Regions from separate parts of the Arthrobacter sp. P1_B11 genome, predicted to be linked through region 1. Evidence: riboswitches for the same ligand, from Rfam matches in the RefSeq annotation. Region 1 holds a riboswitch; the other holds the start of a gene.
The links. A riboswitch is a leader RNA that binds a small molecule or an ion and turns the genes downstream of it on or off. The one in region 1 is predicted to bind glycine.
Positions count from the first base shown of each region.

Region 2: it holds a riboswitch for glycine, as region 1 does, so the genes downstream of both, gcvP (aminomethyl-transferring glycine dehydrogenase) here and gcvP (aminomethyl-transferring glycine dehydrogenase) in region 1, are expected to answer to the same signal.

Region 1 is NZ_JBFTZQ010000035.1:877-10,997, reverse strand. It holds gene AC1D14_RS20150 (agmatine deiminase family protein) at 1-304, opposite strand, end outside; gene AC1D14_RS20145 (nitrilase-related carbon-nitrogen hydrolase) at 301-1,368, opposite strand; gene AC1D14_RS20140 (Dps family protein) at 1,580-2,059, shown strand; gene AC1D14_RS20135 (ArsR/SmtB family transcription factor) at 2,193-2,561, shown strand; gene AC1D14_RS20130 (SRPBCC family protein) at 2,558-3,016, shown strand; gene AC1D14_RS20125 (MFS transporter) at 3,117-4,691, opposite strand; gene AC1D14_RS20120 (TetR/AcrR family transcriptional regulator) at 4,759-5,298, shown strand; glycine riboswitch at 5,422-5,520, shown strand; gene gcvP (aminomethyl-transferring glycine dehydrogenase) at 5,719-8,565, shown strand; gene gcvT (glycine cleavage system aminomethyltransferase GcvT) at 8,576-9,736, shown strand.
Region 2 is NZ_JBFTZQ010000046.1:2,515-12,635, reverse strand. It holds gene AC1D14_RS21940 (SDR family oxidoreductase) at 1-278, opposite strand, end outside; gene AC1D14_RS21935 (SDR family oxidoreductase) at 451-1,236, shown strand; gene AC1D14_RS21930 (alcohol dehydrogenase catalytic domain-containing protein) at 1,307-2,344, shown strand; gene AC1D14_RS21925 (oxidoreductase) at 2,388-3,218, shown strand; gene AC1D14_RS21920 (DUF6221 family protein) at 3,257-3,649, opposite strand; gene AC1D14_RS21915 (arsenate reductase/protein-tyrosine-phosphatase family protein) at 3,701-4,702, opposite strand; gene AC1D14_RS21910 (alpha/beta fold hydrolase) at 4,873-5,658, shown strand; glycine riboswitch at 5,845-5,942, shown strand; glycine riboswitch at 5,944-6,049, shown strand; gene gcvP (aminomethyl-transferring glycine dehydrogenase) at 6,102-8,954, shown strand; gene gcvT (glycine cleavage system aminomethyltransferase GcvT) at 8,964-10,085, shown strand.

The DNA.
Region 1 (10,121 bases):
CAAGCCGGCCGGCGCCGTCCAGCACGAAGGTGGGGCCGATGTCCCGCATCCAGGCGTCGTTCAGTTCCGCCGTCAGTACCTCGACGGCGGGATCGAGGTAACGCGCGGCGGTATCGACGTCGTCGGGGGCCACCGCCACGGTGACCGGCTCAAACTCAACGGCGGCATTGGCGACGGCGGCCCAGACGGAACGCGCGGCGTGCGCCTCTTCGGCTGTGTCGCCCAGGGTGTAGCCGCCCGTGGGGAACGCCATCCAGAGCCGGTCCTGGCGTGCCGTTTCGGCGGGCATGCGCCACGCGCTCATGCGGTCACCTCGGCAGGCGCATAACCACTGATTGAACTGGTCGAAATCGCGGGACCCGCCTCGTCCCCGAACGGTGCATCGTGGCGGACGGGTTCGGTGAGCCGGGCATAGGTGTCCGGGCGGCGGGTGGTCAGGAACGGGAACAGCGTGAGCCAGTCCTGGCGCTGGTCCAGGTCAAGGTCCGCGACGAGAACGGCTGACTCGTTCCGCGGAGCCTGCGCCAGGATGCGGCCGTAGGGGTCGGAGATGAAGGAGGTTCCGTAGAAGTTGAGGCTGCCCTCCTGGCCCCAGCGGTTCGGGACCACCATGAACAGGCCGTTGGCGATGCCGTTGCCCACAATCACCTGCTGCCACAGGGGCTGGGTGTCGAACTCCGGGAACAGCGGTTCGGACCCGATGGCCGTGGGATAGACGAGCAGTTCCGCCCCGCCGAGCGAGTACAGCCGGGCCAGTTCGGGGAACCACTCGTCCCAGCAGGTGGGCATGCCGAGGCGTGCGCCGCCGAGTTCGGCAGGCGAGTGGACTTCGTAGGCGTCACCCGCGGGCGGGCCCTGGCGGAAGAACCGGTCCTCGTAGTAGCCGGCGGTGACGGGGATGTGCAGCTTGTGCGTGCTGGCGAGCAGTTCGCCGCCGGGGGACACGAGGATGGAAGTATTCAGTCCCAAGCCGTCGTCCGAGCCGTCGGGGTTGTCCGCCCGCTGGTAGAGCGAGGCGTGGACGCAGATGCCGTGCCTGCGGGCAGCCTCGGCGGCAAAGCGGAAGGTGGGGCCGGTGAGCAGGTCCTCGGCCGCGTCAGAGGGGCGTGGCCTGGTTTGTCCGGCGAGGGACAGATCGTTGTCCGGAATCTGGTCCGCCGGATAGCGGGACAGCGTAAGTTCCGGCAGGAAGACAACTGTGGCGCCGAGGCGGGCTGCGCGCTCGATGCCGTCGTTCAGTTCGGCGCGAAGAGCCGCGGCGTTGCTGTGCCAACGGTGCTGGACGACGCCGATCCGCAGTGCCGGACGCGCGGACGGCACTGTCCGGGCCAGGGAGGAGGGTGAATCGAGGCAGGTGATTTCAATCATGATGACTACTCCAGAGAGACGACCGTCACTAAATGAATGACGTTCATTTAGTATGCACAGCCCGGCGCCGGCTGGCAAGGGTCAATTTGAATAGCATTCATATATGACAGAAATGGCAAGTAAGCTGATCGTGAAATTTTGGGCCTGCTCCTGCCTGCCCTGACCCGGCCTGCGGTAGCGTCGGAGCTACTGGACCACTCGAGGAGGACGAATGAAAGCTTCACCGACACTGACCAACAACATGCAGGCCGTGCTTGCGGACCTGATCGAACTGCACATCCAGGGCAAGCAGGCGCACTGGAACATTGTGGGGACCAACTTTAGGGACCTTCACCTGCAGCTGGACGAGATTGTCGATGCCGCCAGGGCGTTTGCTGACGACATGGCGGAGCGGATGCGCGCCCTGCACGCGCTGCCCGATGGCCGCAGCGAGACGGTGGCCAAGTCCACCAGCCTGGCCCAGTTCCCGGAAGGCCTCATCAACACCAAGGACGCGATCGACCGGATCGTCGCCGCGCTTGAGGCCGCAGTGGGCACCATGCGCAAGGTCCATGACGAGGTGGATGAAGAGGACCCCACCACCGCAGACCTGCTGCACGCCTTCATTGAAAAGCTGGAGCAGTACGCCTGGATGGTGGGTGCCGAGAACATGAAGGCCTCGGCCAGCGTCACGCAGCCCGACAGCAAGTAACCGCAGCCTAAAAATCTGAGATCCGCAGGCGGCCGACGCCCGCGGAACCGACAGAACAGCCCCGGAGTTCCTCCGGGGCTGTTTTGTGCTTTGAACCCTTGACTTTCCGGCGCCGCGGAGAATACTTAAGCATGTGCTTAACAATCAGCTGCCGGAGGATCCGGACCTGGATTCCGTGTTCCAGGCGCTCGCCGACCCCACCCGGAGGGCGATCCTTATCCGCCTCTGCGACGGCCCGGCGTCAGTCTCGCAGCTGGCCCGACCGTTTGCCATGAGCCTGCCGGCAATCCTCCAGCACCTGCAGGTCCTGGAGGGCAGTGGCCTGGTCCGCAGCGAAAAGATCGGACGCGTGCGCAGCTGCACCATTGTCCCCGCTGCCGTCCGCCGTGCGGAGGGCTGGCTCAGCGCGCGCCGGACGGCTGAAGAACGCCGCCTCGACCGGCTCGAGTCGTTCCTTGATTCAGATGATCCACCCACAACAACAACCAGGAGTACGCCATGAGCACCCCCATCACGCATGCCAGCTTCACGTTGTCACGCACGCTCAACGCCCCGCCGTCGCGCGTTTTTGAAGCGTTCTCGGATTTCGCCAGCAAGAAGAAGTGGTTTGGCGGCCCGCCGGAGTGGAACCAGGGCGAATCAAGCCTCGAGTTCCGGGAGGGCGGCCGTGAGACGGACGTCGGAGGGCCCGAGGGCGGTTTCGTTTCGACCATGCAGGCCCTCTATTACGACATCGTGGACAACGAGCGGATCGTCTATACCTACGAGATGCTGCTGGACGGCCAGCGCACGTCCGTTTCGCTCAGCACGGTGGAGCTTCAGGCTGAGGGCGACGGTACCCTGCTGACGCTGACCGAACAGGGCGCCTACTTCACGGAGGTTGACCAGGTGGCCGGGAGGAAGGAAGGAACCGACGGCCTGCTCGATGCCTTGCAGGCCTTCGTCGAAGGCCACTGAGCAGCGGCCGCGGCAGGCCGCCATCGCTCCTCCGCCGTCGCCCTTCCGGCGGCGGGACCGGCCGGCGGCAGGCGGCCTCGGCAGCCCACCGGCCGGTCCCTTAGCGGGCCCTCGGCACCCGGCGGAGAACGACGGCGGAGAGGACTGACGCTCCCGCCATCAGTACCAGCGCGATGGCCGCCGTGATGTGGACGCCCGAGTCGAAGGCCGCCCGGGCGGCCGCGGCGAGGGCTTCGGACAGCGGCGCCGGCAACGTTCCCGCAAGCTCCATGGCCCCCGCCAGGGTTTCCCGGGCCCGGTCCGTGGAGTCCGCGGGCGCCACCTGGGTTACGGCTGCGGGCAGTGCAAGCTGCCTCTGGTAGGAGGCGGTCAGGATCGATCCCAGAACGGCCGTACCGAGCAGTGAGCCCACTTCGTAGCCCGTCTCGGAAATCGCCGCCGCGGCCCCGGATTTCGCGGGCGGCACGGCGCCTAGGATCAGGTCGTTGGAGATTGTTTCGGCGGCACCCACGCCGAGGGCAAGGAGGAGCAGTGCACCAAGCAGCAGGGCCGGTCCGGCGGAGTGGTCGCCAAAAGCCACCAGGGAGTAGCCCGACGCGCTCAGCGACAGGCCGCCGGCCACCACGAACCCGGGCCGAATCTTCCGGACCAGCGGCACCACCAGAAGCCCCGCCACCACGGTGGCCGTCAGTGCGGGCAGCATGGCGGTCCCCGACGCCGAGGGCGACATCCCTTCCAGCAGTTGCAGGTGCTGTGCCAGGAAGAGGATGAAGCCGTTGAAGGAGAACAGCGCCAGCACGTTGGCTGTGATGGCCGTGCTGAACACCCTGTTCCTGAACAGGGACAGGTCCAGCAGCGGGGACGCGAGCCGCTGCTGGCGACGAACGAAGACGAAGCCCATGGCCATGCCAAAGGCAATGATGGACAGGGCCTGTGCGCCCGGTCCTTCGGTGGCCAGTTCCTTGATTCCGTAGACCATGGGCACCATGGTCAGCATTGACAGCAGGATGCTGGGCATGTCCACCCGGCCCGGCCTGGGGTCCCTGGACTCCGGAATGAAGAACGGGCCGAAGATGAGCAGCGGCAGCATGATGGGCGCGGCCACGAGCAGGACCGCGCCCCACCAGAACTGCTCCACGAGCCAGCCGCCGAAAATCGGGCCGAGGGCTGCGCCGCCGGAGAAGCCTGCCGCCCAGATTGCGACCGCCAGCCTGCGCCTGTTGGGGTCCGGAAAAATGTTGCGGATGAGCGAGAGCGTGGACGGCATCAGCATGGCGCCAAAGAAGCCCAGTGCGGCACGGCCGGCAATTAGCCATTCGGCGCTTGGGGCGAACGCTGTGGCGGCCGAGACTCCGGCGAATCCCATGGTGCCAATCAGCAGCAGCCGGCGGCGCCCGATCCTGTCACCCAGGCTTCCCATGGCAACCAGAAGACCGGCCAGGACCAGGGCGTAGGCGTCCACGATCCACAGCAGCTGCACTCCGGACGTATCCAGGCTCCGCGCGATTGCCGGCAGGGCGAAGGTCAGTGCGGTGTTGTCCACGGCCACGAGCAGGACCGGAAACATGAGCAGACCCAGGGCAAGCCAGTCGCGGGCTCCGCCGCTGGCGGGGGAGGGCTGTGCTGCTGCTTGCGTGATGGGCTTCTGCTGCTGGAGGTCTGCGGACGCGGTCATGCCTTAACTGTACCGTCTGGACGGTATAGTTATCAAGCGAATGACCAGAACAGGCATGATGGGAGCCATGGCCAGAAAACCAGTAGCGCGCAGTGCCGTCCTCGACGCCTTTGAGTCACTCCTCATCGAAGTAGGGGAGCGAGCAGCAACCCTGGATGCCGTGGCCGGGCGCGCTGGGGTTTCCAAAGGGGGCCTGCTCTACCACTTCCCGAATAAGGAGGCCCTGATCGGGGTCCTGCTGGACCGCCTGGACGAGCATGCCGAGGCCGATGCCCGGGCCATGGCCACGGCACCCGAAGGTGCGGCCGCCTACTTCATCAAATCCTCAGTGTGGGCAGACACCCCTCTGGACCGCGTCATTGTGGCGGCAACGCGGCTCGCAGAGGTGGCCCATCAGGAGACCCGGCGGCGTTTCGCCCATATTCAGCAGCGCTGGCTCAATGAGATCGCCAAGGATGTGGGGCCCGGGCTCGCGAAGGCGGTCCTGTACATGGGGGACGGCCTGTATTTCAATGCGATGTTGTCGATCGGGCCGGCCGCGACAGCTGCCGAGACGGCCGCCGACGTCGAAAGCCTGCTTGCCGCGCTGGAGCGGCTCCGGGACTGACCGGCCGGTGCTGAAAGCGCCGGCGGCAGTACCATCCGGCCGCTACGAGACAGTTTGCGGACGCGTTCCGGACATAGGAGAATAGCCTCTGTGGCTGTTGTCACCGCAAACTGAATATGCCTTTGATCTGCGGCGGGAGAGTTCTGCAAGTAGGTACAAGCAGGCGCCGTAGGAGCAAATCCTCCCCAGGAATCTCTCAGGCCCATGTACCGCCGCGGCAAGGCAACTCTGGAAAGTAGCAGGCTGTCCGTCTGGAGTCCCGGGATCATCCCGAAACATCAGGACATGCTGTGCTCACCGACGGTGCAAGCGGGGCTGTGCGCAAACCACAGCAACGCGGAAACTCTCAGGTCCAATACAGAGCGGGGAGGAACCCGATCGATGTGGCGTACCCTGCGCCGCCTTAGTTATGGAGTTCCCTTGACTGTCAATTCAGCCTCCACGTCCTTCGTTGACCGGCATATCGGCGCCCGCCGTGAAGCCGACGTCGACGCCATGCTCAAGGCTGTCGGCTACGACACCGTTGATGCTCTGGTTGATACCGCAGTTCCCAAAGACATCCGGCAGGACTCCCCGCTGGAGCTTGCCCCGGCCCTGAGCGAAGTTGAAGCCCTCGCCGAGCTGCGCAAGCTTGCCGCGAAGAACAAGACGGCCGTGCAGATGATCGGCCAGGGCTACTACGACACCGTGACCCCGCCGGTGATCCGCCGCAACATCCTCGAAGCCCCGGCCTGGTACACGGCCTACACGCCGTACCAGCCGGAAATCTCCCAGGGCCGGCTCGAGGCGCTGCTGAACTTCCAGACCATGGTGCAGGACCTCGTGGGGCTGCCCATCGCCAACGCTTCGCTGCTGGACGAAGCAACCGCCGTGGCCGAGGCCGTGCTGATGATGCGCAGGGCCAACAAGAACAAGGCCGCCCACGACGGCAAGACGGTGCTCGACGCCGACTGCCTGCCGCAGACCATCGCCATCGTCAAGGGCCGCGCCGAGGCCCTCGGCTTTGAGGTGGAGGTCGCCGACCTTTCCAAAGGACTGCCTGACGGCGTCATTAACGGCGTTGTCCTCCAGCAGCCCGGGGTTTCCGGCCGCGTCTTCGACCACTCCGAGGTCATCGCTGCCGCCAAGGAGCGCGGTGCACTGGTGACGGTTGCCGCGGACCTCCTTTCACTGACGCTCATCACCCCTCCGGGCGAGCAGGGTGCGGACATCGCCGTCGGCTCGGCGCAGCGCCTCGGCGTGCCTCTGTTTTACGGCGGACCCCACGCCGCCTACATGGCAGTCCAGAAAGGCCTCGAGCGCTCGATGCCGGGCCGCCTCGTCGGCGTCTCCAAGGACTCTGCAGGAGTTCCGGCCTACCGTCTGGCCCTGCAGACCCGTGAGCAGCACATCCGCCGCGAAAAGGCGACGTCCAACATCTGCACCGCGCAGGCCCTGCTGGCCATCGTCGCCTCGATGTACGCCGTGTACCACGGTCCGGACGGGCTGAAAGCGATTGCCGAAACCGCTCACCGCCACGCCAGGACCCTCGCCACCTCGCTGAAGGCTGCCGGGCTGGTCGTCCTCCACACCAGCTTCTTCGACACCGTGAGCGTGTCTGTGCCGGGCAAGGCGGCGGACATCATCGCCGCGGCCGAGGCCAAGGGCATCAACCTCCGCAGCATCGACGCGGACACCGTGGGCATCTCCACCGATGAAACGACGACGGCGGCAATTGTCGAGGACGTCCTCGGCGCCTTCGGTGCCACGGCCGTTGAGGCGACGGACGCTTTTTCCCTGGACGCCGCCGTCGAACGCTCTTCCGAGTACCTGCAGCATCCGGTGTTCAACACCCACCGCTCCGAGACCCAGCTGCTGCGCTACGTGCGCCGGCTGTCCGACCGCGACCTCGCGCTGGACCGCACCATGATCCCGCTGGGTTCGTGCACCATGAAGCTGAACGCGACGGCCGAAATGGAAGCGATCTCCTGGCCGGAGTTCGCGTCCATCCATCCGTTTGCCCCGGATTCCCAGACCGAGGGCTGGCGCGAACTGATTGCAGATCTTGAAGCGCAGCTGACCGAGATCACCGGCTATGACCAGGTGTCCATCCAGCCCAACGCCGGTTCCCAGGGCGAGCTCGCGGGCCTGCTGGCCATCCGCGGCTACCACCGTTCACGCGGCGATGACCAGCGCAACATCTGCCTGATCCCGGCCTCCGCCCACGGCACGAACGCGGCCTCGGCCGTCCTGGCCGGAATGAAGGTTGTTGTTGTGGCCACGGCGGCAGATGGCACGATCGACCACGCCGACCTCAACGCCAAGATCGAGCTGCACAAGGACGCACTGTCCGCGATCATGATCACCTACCCGTCCACCCACGGCGTGTACGACGCCGATGTCCGGGAAGTCTGCGACGCCATACACGCAGCCGGCGGGCAGGTCTACATCGACGGCGCCAACCTCAACGCCCTCGTGGGGCTCGCCCAGCCGGGCAAATTCGGCGGCGACGTCTCGCACCTGAACCTGCACAAGACCTTCTGCATCCCGCACGGCGGCGGCGGCCCGGGCGTCGGTCCGGTCGCTGCCAAGGCCCACCTGGCGCCGTTCATGCCCGGCAACGCCGCGACCTGGACCGAAGGTAATGACGTGCCCATCTCCGCTTCGAACTACGGATCAGCAGGCGTCCTGCCGATCTCCTGGGCTTACGTGAAGCTCATGGGCGGCAGCGGCCTGACCGACGCCACCAAGTCCGCGCTGCTCGCCGCGAACTACATTGCGGCGCGCCTGAACGACTTCTTCCCGGTGCTGTACACGGGCGAGGGCGGGCTCGTGGCCCACGAGTGCATCCTGGACCTGCGCGAGCTCACCGCCAGGACCGGCGTCACGGCGGAGGACGTTGCCAAGCGCCTCATCGACTACGGCTTCCACGCACCTACCCTGGCGTTCCCTGTTGCCGGCACGCTGATGGTGGAGCCCACGGAGTCCGAAGACCTGGACGAAATCGACCGCTTCATCACGGCCATGATCTCCATCCGGGCTGAAATCGACCAGGTGGCCAACGGCGACTTCAGCGTGGCGGACAGCCCGCTGCGCAACTCCCCGCACACCGCCGCCGCCGTCATCAGCTCCGACTGGGCCCGCGAATACCCGCGCGAACAGGCAGTGTTCCCGGTGCACTCCCTCAAGCAGGACAAGTACTTCCCGCCCGTGGGCCGGATCGACGGCGCTCTGGGCGACCGCAACCTGATCTGCTCCTGCCCGCCGCTTTCCGAATTTGAAAACTGAGGATCCGCCGATGTCTGAGAATTACACCGCCCTTTACGAAGAGCACAAGAAGCTCGGCGCCTCCTTCACCGACTTCGGCGGGTGGCAGATGCCGCTCAAGTACAGCTCCGAGCTGGCCGAACACCGCGCCGTCCGCAGCGCGGCAGGCATCTTCGACCTGTCCCACATGGGTGAAGTCTGGGTGACCGGCCCGGACGCCGCAGCCTTCCTGGACTACGCGCTCGTCGGCAAGATTTCGGCGATGGCCGTCGGCAAGGCCAAGTACTCGCTGATCTGTAAGGAAGACGGCGGCATCATCGACGACCTCATCGTGTACCGCCGGCCCGCTACTGCGGACACCGCACAAGGCGGTACGGACAGGTTCCTTGTGGTGCCCAACGCCGGCAACGCCCAGGTGGTTGCCCAGGCCCTCGCCGAGCGTTCCGCCGGGTTCGACGCCGTGGTTGAGGACGTCTCCGCCGCCACGTCGCTGATCGCTGTCCAGGGTCCCAAGGCCGAGGAAATCCTCCTCCGCCTGGTTCCCGCCGCGCAGCACGAGCTCGTCACCGGCCTGAAGTACTACGCCGCCGTGGAAGTTCCTTTCCTGGTGGGCGGTGCGAGCCAGGAACTTCTGCTCGCCCGCACGGGCTACACCGGCGAGGACGGCTTCGAGATCTTCGTGAACAACGACGACGCCGCCGCCCTCTGGCAGGCCATCGTCGCCATTGCGGACGAAGGGGAGCTGACGCCTGCGGGACTCGCCTCCCGCGATTCGCTCCGCCTCGAAGCCGGAATGCCGCTGTACGGCAACGAGCTTTCCCTCGAAGGGGACCCCTTCGCCGCCGGCCTGGGCCCCGTCGTCGCGCTGTCCAAGGATGGCGACTTCGTGGGCAAGGCGGCGCTGAGCGCGCTCAAGGCAGCCGGCACCGGTTCCACCACTGGCCGTAAGCTGGTGGGCCTCAAGGGGCTCGGGCGCCGTGCCGGCCGCGGCCACTACCCGGTGCTCAAGGACGGCAACGTCATAGGCGAAGTCACCTCCGGCCAGCCCAGCCCCACCCTCGGCTACCCGGTCGCGATGGCCTACGTCGACGTCGAGTTCACCGAACCCGGCACGGCCCTGGACATCGACCTGCGCGGCAAAACGGAGCCGTTCGAAGTCGTCGCACTGCCTTTCTACAAGCGCTCAAAGTAGGCCCGTCTCCGCTGGTTGAGCTTGTCGAAACCCCTGGTCCCGGGGCCGTGGTTGGCTCCGTGGCCGGCTGGCCCCGGTTTTCACGCGTGCTGCTCCTTCGTCGCTTTGACGCACGCTTTCGAAAACCCCGGCCAGCCGGCCCCTCGAGGGCAAGTCACCTAGCGCTGCTTGAGCCTGTCGAAACTCTTTAGGCCCACAAGTAGCTCGGACCCGATCGATCTAGTAGAGCCACTGTTTCTTTCCGGAGAACTGTTGGCCCCCAAACTGAAGTGCTGGTCGGCGGGTGAGGGGATTCCGGAAGCGTGCGTCTAAGGGAGCGTCGCGTCCGCTCAGCGGGCGCCCTCGCGACCGAGCACGCGGAGGAATTCGCTCATCCGCCGCCCAA
Region 2 (10,121 bases), on a different contig from region 1:
GGCGACGCTTGGCTGGGAGAGACACCCGCGGCGTGTATGACGCCGGTGACGTCGCCCAACGCCGTGGCCGCCTCGACGAGGGTATGAATGGACTGGCGCGAGGACACGTCGACAGTCATTGTGCTGACCTCGAAACCGGCGTTGCTCAGCACCTCGGCCGCCGCGTCGGCGTTGCCCTGATTCAGGTCCGCCAACACAACCTGCTTGCCCGCGCTGACGCGCCGGGCGATTGCCTGGCCGATCGAGCCGGCTCCGATGACAACAATGACGTCGCCCATGATGGTCTCCTGTTCCTTGGTACTTCATCCACCCTAGAAGCCTTCAACCAGGGACGGGAGGCACTGTGAGTACCTGTATCAACAGTCCCTTCCACCTTGGGATCGTGTCCTGTTGTATGGATGTGAACCTCAGCGAGCCCTTTCCTGGGCCGCCAACAACCTAGGAGCAACAATGACCACTCGCCCCAGCACCGTGCTGGTAGTCGGCGCGACCGGCAGCATCGGCCGGCTCGTCGTCGAGGAAGCGATCCGGCAGGGGCACACCACCCGGGCCCTGGTGCGCAACCCTGACAAGGCCCGGCGGCTGCCCAAGGAAGCGGAGGTCGTCGTCGGGGACGTTACCCGGCCCGAGACGCTGGCCGGCGCCGTGGAGGGGGTCGACGCCGTCGTCTTCACCCTCGGCTCGGACGGCGCCGGCAAGGTCGGTGCCGAGACTGTGGACTACGGCGGGGTACGCAACGTTCTGGCAGCCCTGGGCAATCGGACAGTCCGGTTAGCCCTAATGACCTCTATCGGCGTCACCAACCGCACCGGAGCCTACAACCGGTCCACCGAGGCCCACGACTGGAAGCGGCGTTCCGAACGGCTCGTCCGTGCCACCGGCCTGCCGTACACGATCGTGCGGCCTGGCTGGTTCGACTACAACGGGCCCGACGAACACCGGCTCGTCCTGCTCCAGGGCGACACCCGTCAGGCCGGGGACTCCAGCGACGGCGTCATTGCCCGGCGCCAGATTGCCCAGGTCCTGGTCCGCAGCCTCAACTCACCGGGCGCGGAGCGCAAAACCTTCGAGCTCGTTGCAACCGCTGGCACCGCGCCCGCGGACTTCGAGGCCCTGTTCGCCCCCCTCGCAGCGGATCCCGCCGGCGGACTCGACGGCGTGCACGATCAGCCGAACATGCCGCTGGACGGCGAGCAGCAACACGTGCGTGAGGAGCTGCGCGTACTCACGCGCTGACGCCCTGCCCCCTGGCGGTCCCAGCACCGCCCGCCCCAGCTCCGATTCTGGAGAAACGAAAGGAAACACAATGCGAGCAACCATCATGTACGCAGCCGGAGACGTGCGCGTGGAGAACGTGCCCGACCCCGTGATCCAGGATCCGACCGACGCGATCGTGCGCATCGTGAATTCGTGTATCTGCGGATCGGACCTGCATCCCTACCACGGCATGCCTGCCTCCGAGCAGGGTAGCCCGATGGGGCACGAGTTCATCGGCGTCGTCGAGGAGACGGGCAGGGACGTGTCCAGGCTGAAGAAGGGCGACTTCGTCATCGCCCCGTTCGCCTGGTCCGACGGGACCTGCGATTTCTGCCGCGAGGGCCTGCAGACCTCCTGCCGCCACGGCGGGTTCTGGGCCGCCGGCGGCATCGGCGGCGCCCAGGCCGAAGCCATCCGCGTCCCGTTCGCTGACGGCACGCTGGTCAAGGCACCGGTCGACGAGGATTCCGCGCTGCTGCCCTCCCTGCTGACCCTCTCCGATGTGTACGGCACCGGCTACCACGCCGCCATTAAGGCCGGAGTGAACGAGCGGACAACCGTCACGGTCATCGGTGACGGCGCTGTCGGCCTGATGGCGGTGCTGTCGGCCAAGCAACTGGGTGCCGAGCAGATTATTCTGATGGGCCGGCACAAGGCCCGCACCGACCTGGGCATCGAATACGGGGCCACCGACGTCGTCGCCGAGCGCGGCGAGGAAGGCATTGCCAGGGTCCGTGAGCTAGCCGGTGGCGACGGCACCCATACGGTGCTCGAGTGCGTAGGACACCGGCCGGCGTACGACCAGGCACTCGGCGTGATCCGTCCGGGCGGTGTCATCAGCCGCGTCGGCGTGCCGCAGTACGAGGATGCCCCGATCGGATTCGGCAGCATGTTCGGCCCGAACGTCACCCTCACCGGCGGCCCGGCCCCCGTCCGCGCCTACATTGAAGCCCTGCTGCCCGGTGTCCTCGACGGCACCGTGAACCCTGGCAAGGTCTTCGACCGCAGCATCAGCCTCGACGACGTGCCCGACGGCTACCGCGCCATGGACAACCGCGAATCCCTCAAGGTCCTCGTCCGCCCCTAGCGCACGTCGCCCCCACTGCTATCCCCCACGAAAGGAAGACCTCATGGCTACATGGCTCATCACAGGATGCTCGACCGGACTCGGCCGGGCTGTCGCTCAGGCAGTGCTCGCCCACGGCGACAACGCGGTCGTCACAGCACGGAACGTCACCACGGTTGACGATCTCGCGGCCGCCTTCCCCGACACGGCACTGGCCCTGCCCCTCGACGTCACCGACCGGGCACAGATCAGCTCGGTGGTGCAGCAGGCCCGGACGCGCTTCGGGGGCATCGACGTGCTCATTAACAATGCCGGCTACGGCTACCGCGCCGCGGTGGAGGAAGCGGACGACGCCGACATTCGGCAACTGTTCGACACTAACGTTTTCGGCGCAGTGGACATGATCAAAGCGGTCCTCCCGGACATGCGCGCGAAAAGGGCTGGGTCCATCCTGAACATCTCCTCCATCGGAGCGCGCATCTCACCGGCCGGCTCCGGATACTACTCGGCAACAAAGTGGGCCCTGGAGGGCCTGTCCGGATCCCTGCACAAGGAACTGCAGCCGCTGGGCATCAAGGTTACCGTCATCGAGCCCGGCGCGTTCCGCACGGACTTCGCCGGCCGCTCACTCACGCAGTCAGCGACGGCGATCGAGGACTACGCAGAGACGGCCGGGAAACGGCGCAAGGAGAACGACACGATCCACGGCACCCAGCCGGGCGACCCAGCCAAGGCGGCAGAAGCGATCCTGGCGGTCGTCAACAGTGCGAACCCGCCGTCGCTGATAGTGCTCGGCAAAGACGCTTTCGACGCATTTGCCGCCGTAGCCCAGGCAGAGCGCGCCGAGCTTGACCAATGGCGGGACCTCAGCCTCAGCACAGGCGTCGAGGGCTGAGGTACGGGCTGCGGCGGGTCAGCTACGTAAACCGCAGCTCAGAGTTCGATGGCCCAGCCTTCTTGGTAGTCACGGTGGTCTCTGTAGGGGGCTGCCATACACATCAGGACGTATTCGCTGGTGCCGTCGACTTCGCTGCGGATGTCGGTGACGAGCGGGACGTTGGCCAGCATCTGTCGTTTCGCGGCGCATTCAGCGAGGATGCGGCCGGGGTTGAACCATGCGATGTAGACCCGGTCTGTGGCTTTGCATTCGAGGTGACCGGGTGCGTGGTCGGCGCGAGCGTCGAGCACGATTCGTTCGTTGGCGGAGTAGAGGGCTGCGGTGTCGCTCCCGGGTCTACCAAACCATTCCCAGGGCGCAGGTGAGGCGGCCAGCGCGATGGCTTCGTCTTCGGCGATCCGGGCTTCGAGGAAGGCGATGATGTCCATGCCCCAATCCTGCCATCCTGCGGGCACCATTTCTGATGCCCATCACGCCCGTTATCCGCGGGCGGGTTGGAACAATTCGACCACGTTGCCGGACGGATCTTCCAGCAGGATCTGCTGACCGCCCGGACCCTTGACGATGTCGTTCCGGAACGCGAGGCCCGCAGCGCGAAGCCGGTCCACTTCGGCCGCGATATCGCTCACGATCAGGTGGATGCGGTTCCATCCCCCCGGGGCAGGCACCGTGCCATCCGGCATTGACCGCCCTGCCGAGCTGGTTGGCCCGCTCAGCAGGAGCCGCAGCCGGCCGCGTACGACGTCGGCGAATGCCGGTGCGGCCCTCATCCTGAGGGTGAATCCGAGGTGCTTTGTGTAGAAGTCGATTGCCGCGTCGACGTCGTCCACCACGTATCGGACGCTGACCATGTCCGTAAGGTCGCTGGGCATGTCTAGATCCTCTGAACTCGTTTGGGAGTACTCGATTGCGTAAAGCAGGAACTGGATTCGCGTGTTCAGTTCGTCCGCCGTGCGGACGAACACCGGGTAATTGTCCTGGTCGGCAGCCCCTTCGGCCGCCGGGTCGGGGATGCTCCAGTGCACCCTCGCAGGCGGCCCCGGGAAATCGGGGCATACCTCCCGTACGCGGTCGCAAAGGCTGATCACATAGTCGAACCGGTGCTCTGCGAACTCACTCAGATGCTTGGAGCGGGCGCCGCTAATGTCAATGCCGCGCTCACGCATCACGCGTACGGCGTTGGGGTGCAGGTCCTTGGGGTGACTGCCCGCACTGACGGCTTCGATTTGGGAGCCGCCGAGGCTGGCCAAGATCGCCTCGGCCATCTGGGATCGGGCGCTGTTTCCCGTACACAGGAACAACACACGAACGCGTGGCTGAACCGGCTGAAGGCCAGGACCGCCCGCGGGCGGTGTCAGCACAGCGGGAACCAGCCGTAGGCCGGGGTGAAGCGCCGCACCGGCTTCGGCGAGCCGTTCGCGATACAAAGCCAGGTTGAGGCTGCAGTACGTGTCACGTCCGTCGGCCGAGCTGCGCCGCATGGTCAATCAATATATTTTGATTGATTTGCGCCGATTTGATGCCGGCCGGTAGGCGCTATGGGGAGAGGCACCAAACGCAGGACGACGACGGTAGGACATCCCGCCGTCGTCCACTTTGCATGCGGTTCTGAGCCCTGTTCGTCGGAAGCGCCCCGGGGTTACGATGCCGTGTGACCTTCACCCACGGCTACGCGGACAACGACGGCCTTCTCATGTACTACGAGGTCCACGGCCGGGTGGTGCCCGGCCAGCCGCCGCTGCTCCTCATCCCGGGAGGCGGCTCCACCATCGGCACCAACTTCAGCGAACTCATCCCGCTGCTGGCCGAACAGCGCCAGGTGATTGCCGTTGAGGAGGAGGGCCATGGCCGCACCCAGCCGACCCGCTGCCCCCTCACCGCCGGGAACTCCGCCGGCGACATCCTCGCCGTTTTGGAGCAGCTCAACGTGGAAACCGTGGATGTGCTGGGATTCAGCGCCGGCGGCCACACCGCCATCGCGCTGGCACTAGGGCATCCCGCCGCGGTCCGGCGCCTCATCGCCGCCTCTACGTTTGTGAGCCGCGATGCCGTGCCGGACGAGTTCTGGGACGGCATGGCGAAGGCCACCCTGGACGACATGCCCGACACCTACAAGGATGCCGACCGCAGTCTCAATCCCGAACCGGGCCACCTGGAGCGACTCTTCGAACTGGACAGCCGGCGCATCCTGGACTTCGCCGGCTGGTCCGACGACGAGCTGCGCACCATCAAAGCCTCCACGCTGGTGGTGAGCGCAGACCGCGACGTTGCCACTGCCGAGCACGCCGCGAGGATTGCCAGCGTCATCCCGGGCGCCCGCCTGCTGGTCATCCCCGGTGGCCACGGCGATTACCTCGGGGAGCTGGCGGCCAGTGCCGGGGACCTCCGGACGATGCATGCCACAGTCCCGTTCCTGCTGCGGTTCCTCGACGACTGAGTCTTGTTGTAGGGGAGCGGCACCCAAAGCAAGCGGACGACGGCGGAACGTCCCGCCGTCGTCCGCTTTGCTGCCCTGCTGGCGGCTTTCTCGAGGCTGCAAAAGGACTCATTTGACGTATATTTTGCATCCAGGCCGGAGAGCAGATAATGTGTGAGCCGTGTCACCCACCAGTGGCACGGCTTATGATCTGCGGCGGGAGAGTCCTGCCGGTACGTTCAGCAGGCGCCGTAGGAGCAAATCCTCCCCAGGAATCTCTCAGGCCCACGTACCGCCGCGGCAAGGCAACTCTGGAAAGCAGTCCGGGAAACCGGGCTCACCGACGGTGCAAGTGGCGCCTGCTAACAGCAGGCAAAGCGGAAACTCTCAGGTCCAATACAGAGCGGGGAGGAACCCGAATCATCGTGGCACTCCAGTGCCACCTGAATTATGGAGTTCCTCACATGACGATCCAGTCGTCCCCGTCCACATTCGCAGACCGCCACATCGGCGCCCGCCGCCAAACAGACATCGACACCATGCTCAAGGCTGTCGGCTACGACAGCGTGGATGGCCTCGTCGACACTGCAGTCCCCGATTCCATCCGCCAGGAAAAGCCTCTCAGCCTGGACAGCGCCCTCAGCGAAGTTGAAGTGCTCGCCGGGCTGCGCAAGCTGGCTTCCAAGAACAAGACGGCCGTGCAGATGATCGGCCAGGGCTACTACGACACCGTCACGCCGCCGGTCATCCGCCGCAACATCCTCGAAGCCCCGGCCTGGTACACGGCCTACACGCCGTACCAGCCGGAAATCTCCCAGGGCCGGCTCGAGGCGCTGCTGAACTTCCAGACCATGGTCCAGGACTTGACGGCACTGCCGGTCGCCAACGCGTCCCTGCTGGACGAGGCCACCGCCGTCGCCGAAGCCGTGTTGCTGATGCGCCGCGCCAACAAGAACAAGACGGCCCGCGACGGCAAGACCGTTATCGACGCCGACTGCCTGCCGCAGACCATCGCCATCGTGCAGGGCCGCGCCGAAGCACTTGGTTTCGAGGTGGAGGTTGCCGACCTGTCCCAGGGCCTGCCCGACGGTGACATCAACGGGGTCGTACTCCAGCAGCCCGGGGTTTCCGGCCGGGTGTGGAACCAGTCCGGTGTGATTGCAGAGGCGAAGGAACGGGGCGCGCTGGTCACCGTGGCAGCCGACCTTCTGGCCCTGACGCTGATTACCCCTCCCGGTGAGCAGGGCGCCGACATCGCCGTCGGCTCCACGCAGCGACTGGGCGTCCCGCTGTTCTTCGGCGGCCCGCACGCGGCCTACATGGCGGTGCGCGAAGGCATGGAACGCACGCTGCCTGGCCGTATAGTCGGCGTCTCCAAGGACAACGCCGGCGTCCCCGCCTACCGCCTGGCCCTGCAGACGCGCGAGCAGCATATCCGCCGCGAAAAGGCCACCTCCAACATCTGCACCGCGCAGGCCCTGCTGGCCATCGTCTCCTCGATGTATGCCGTCTACCACGGCCCCGACGGCCTGAAGGCGATTGCCGAGACCGTCCACAACAACGCCAGGGCCCTCGCCGCCACGTTGAAGGTCGCTGGCCGGGAACTGGTCAGTGAATCCTTCTTCGACACCGTCACGGTCCGCGTGCCCGGCAAGGCCCGGAAGGTCATTACCGCTGCCGAGGCCCGGGGCATCAACCTGCGCTTTATCGATGCGGACACGGTTGGCGTGTCAGTCGATGAGACGACGACGGCGGAGGTCCTCTCCGCGGTGGTCGTCGCCTTTGGCGCCGGTCCGGTGGTGGCGGCCAAGGGTTTCGAACTGCCCGAGACTGTGCTGCGTTCTTCCGATTTCCTGCAGCACCCGGTGTTTAACACCCACCGCTCCGAGACCCAACTGCTGCGCTACATCCGCAAGCTCTCGGACCGGGACCTCGCCCTGGACCGCACCATGATCCCGCTGGGCTCGTGCACCATGAAGCTGAACGCCACCGCCGAGATGGAGGCCATCTCCTGGCCGGAGTTCGCCTCCATCCACCCGTTCGCCCCGGATTCCCAGACCGAAGGCTGGCGGGAACTGATCGGCGGCCTGGAAGCCGACCTCGCCGAAATCACCGGCTACGACCAGGTGTCCATCCAGCCGAACGCCGGTTCCCAGGGCGAGCTTGCGGGCCTGCTGGCAATCCGCGGCTACCACCTCTCCCGCGGCGACGACCAGCGCAACGTGTGCCTGATCCCGGCCTCGGCCCACGGCACCAACGCGGCCTCCGCCGTCCTGGCCGGAATGAAGGTTGTTGTAGTCGCCACGGCGGCCGACGGCACGATCGACCACGCCGACCTCAACGCCAAAATCGAGGCCAACAAGGACGTCCTGTCCGCGATCATGATCACCTACCCGTCCACCCACGGCGTGTACGACGCCGATGTGCGTGAGGTCTGTGACTCGGTGCATGCGGCCGGCGGCCAGGTCTACGTCGACGGCGCCAACCTCAACGCCCTCGTGGGGCTCGCCCAGCCTGGCAAGTTCGGCGGCGACGTGTCCCACCTGAACCTGCACAAGACCTTCTGCATCCCGCACGGCGGCGGCGGCCCGGGCGTCGGTCCGGTCGCTGCCAAGGCCCACCTGGCGCCGTTCATGCCGGGCGACGCCAACAAGGCCGCTCACGAGGCAGGGCATGGTGTGGCGATCTCGGCTTCGCGCTTCGGCTCGGCCGGTGTGCTGCCCATCTCCTGGGCCTACGTGAAGCTCATGGGCGGGGAGGGCCTGACTGAGGCCACCAAGTCTGCGCTGCTCGCGGCGAACTACATTGCTTCCCGCCTGAACGAGTTCTTCCCGGTGCTGTACACCGGCGAAGGCGGACTCGTGGCGCACGAGTGCATCCTGGACCTGCGAGAACTGACGGCCAGGACCGGCGTCACCGCGGAAGACGTGGCCAAGCGCCTGATCGACTACGGCTTCCACGCGCCCACCCTGGCGTTCCCCGTTGCCGGCACGCTGATGGTGGAACCCACCGAGTCCGAGGACCTCGCGGAGATCGACCGCTTCATCGACGCGATGATCACCATCCACGCCGAGATCGAACAGGTCGCCGCCGGGGACTTCACACTCGCGGACAGCCCGCTGCGCAATGCACCGCACACCGCTGCCGCCGTCATCAGCACCGACTGGGCCCGCAAGTACCCACGCGAGCAGGCTGTCTTCCCGGTCCCGACGCTGAAGCAGGACAAGTACTTCCCTCCGGTAGGCCGGATCGACGGCGCGGCAGGGGACCGCAACCTGGTCTGCTCCTGCCCACCTCTTTCCGAGTTTGAAAACTAAGGATTTCTGATGACTGAGAACTACACCGCGCTCTACGAAGAGCACAAGAAGGCCGGCGCCTCCTTCACCGACTTCGGCGGCTGGCAGATGCCCCTGAAGTACTCCTCTGAGCTGGCCGAGCACCACGCCGTGCGCAACGCTGCCGGCCTGTTCGACCTCTCCCACATGGGCGAAGTCTGGGTCACCGGCCCGGACGCCGCAGCCTTCCTGGACTACGCGCTGGCCGGCAAGCTGTCGGCGGTTGCCGTCGGCAAGGCCAAGTACTCGCTGATCTGCCAGGAAGACGGCGGCATCATCGACGACCTGATCTCCTACCGCCGCGGGGAGGAAAAGTACCTCGTGGTGCCGAACGCCGGCAACGCCGTCGTGGTCGCCGCCGCCCTGGCCGAACGGGCCGCCGGCTTCGACGTCAAGGTGGAGGACGTTTCTGCCGAGACGTCCCTGATCGCCGTCCAGGGACCGAACGCAGAAAGCATTCTGCTGGCGCTGGTCCCGGGCGAGCAGCACCCGTTCGTTACGGAGCTCAAGTACTACGCCGCCGTCGAGGTCGAAATCAACGGACAGGAACTGCTGCTGGCCCGCACCGGGTACACCGGCGAGGACGGCTTCGAGATCTACATTCCCAACGAGGACGCAGCAGGCCTGTGGGCGGCATTGCTGGAGATTGGCGCCGGGCACGGGCTCATCCCCGCCGGCCTCGCCTGCCGCGACTCCTTGCGGCTGGAAGCCGGCATGCCGCTCTACGGCAACGAGCTCTCCCGTGAAGGCAACCCTTATGCCGCAGGCCTGGGCCCGGTTGTCTCCCTCGCCAAGGAATCCGACTTCATCGGCAAGGCGGCCCTGAGCGAACTCAAGGCAGCCGGCACCGGCTCCACCACTGGCCGCAAACTGGTGGGCCTCAAGGGCCTGGGCCGCCGTGCCGGCCGCGGCCGCTACCCGGTCCTCAAGGAAGGCAACGTCATAGGCGAAGTCACCTCCGGCCAGCCCAGCCCCACCCTCGGCTACCCGGTCGCGATGGCCTACGTCGACGTCGAACACGCTGCGCCGGGCACCGCCCTGGACATCGACCTGCGCGGCAAGGCAGAGCCGTTCGAAGTCGTCGCACTGCCTTTCTACAAGCGCGAAAAGTAAGTCCCGTACCGTCGGGACCGGCATCCTCCGCGTGCT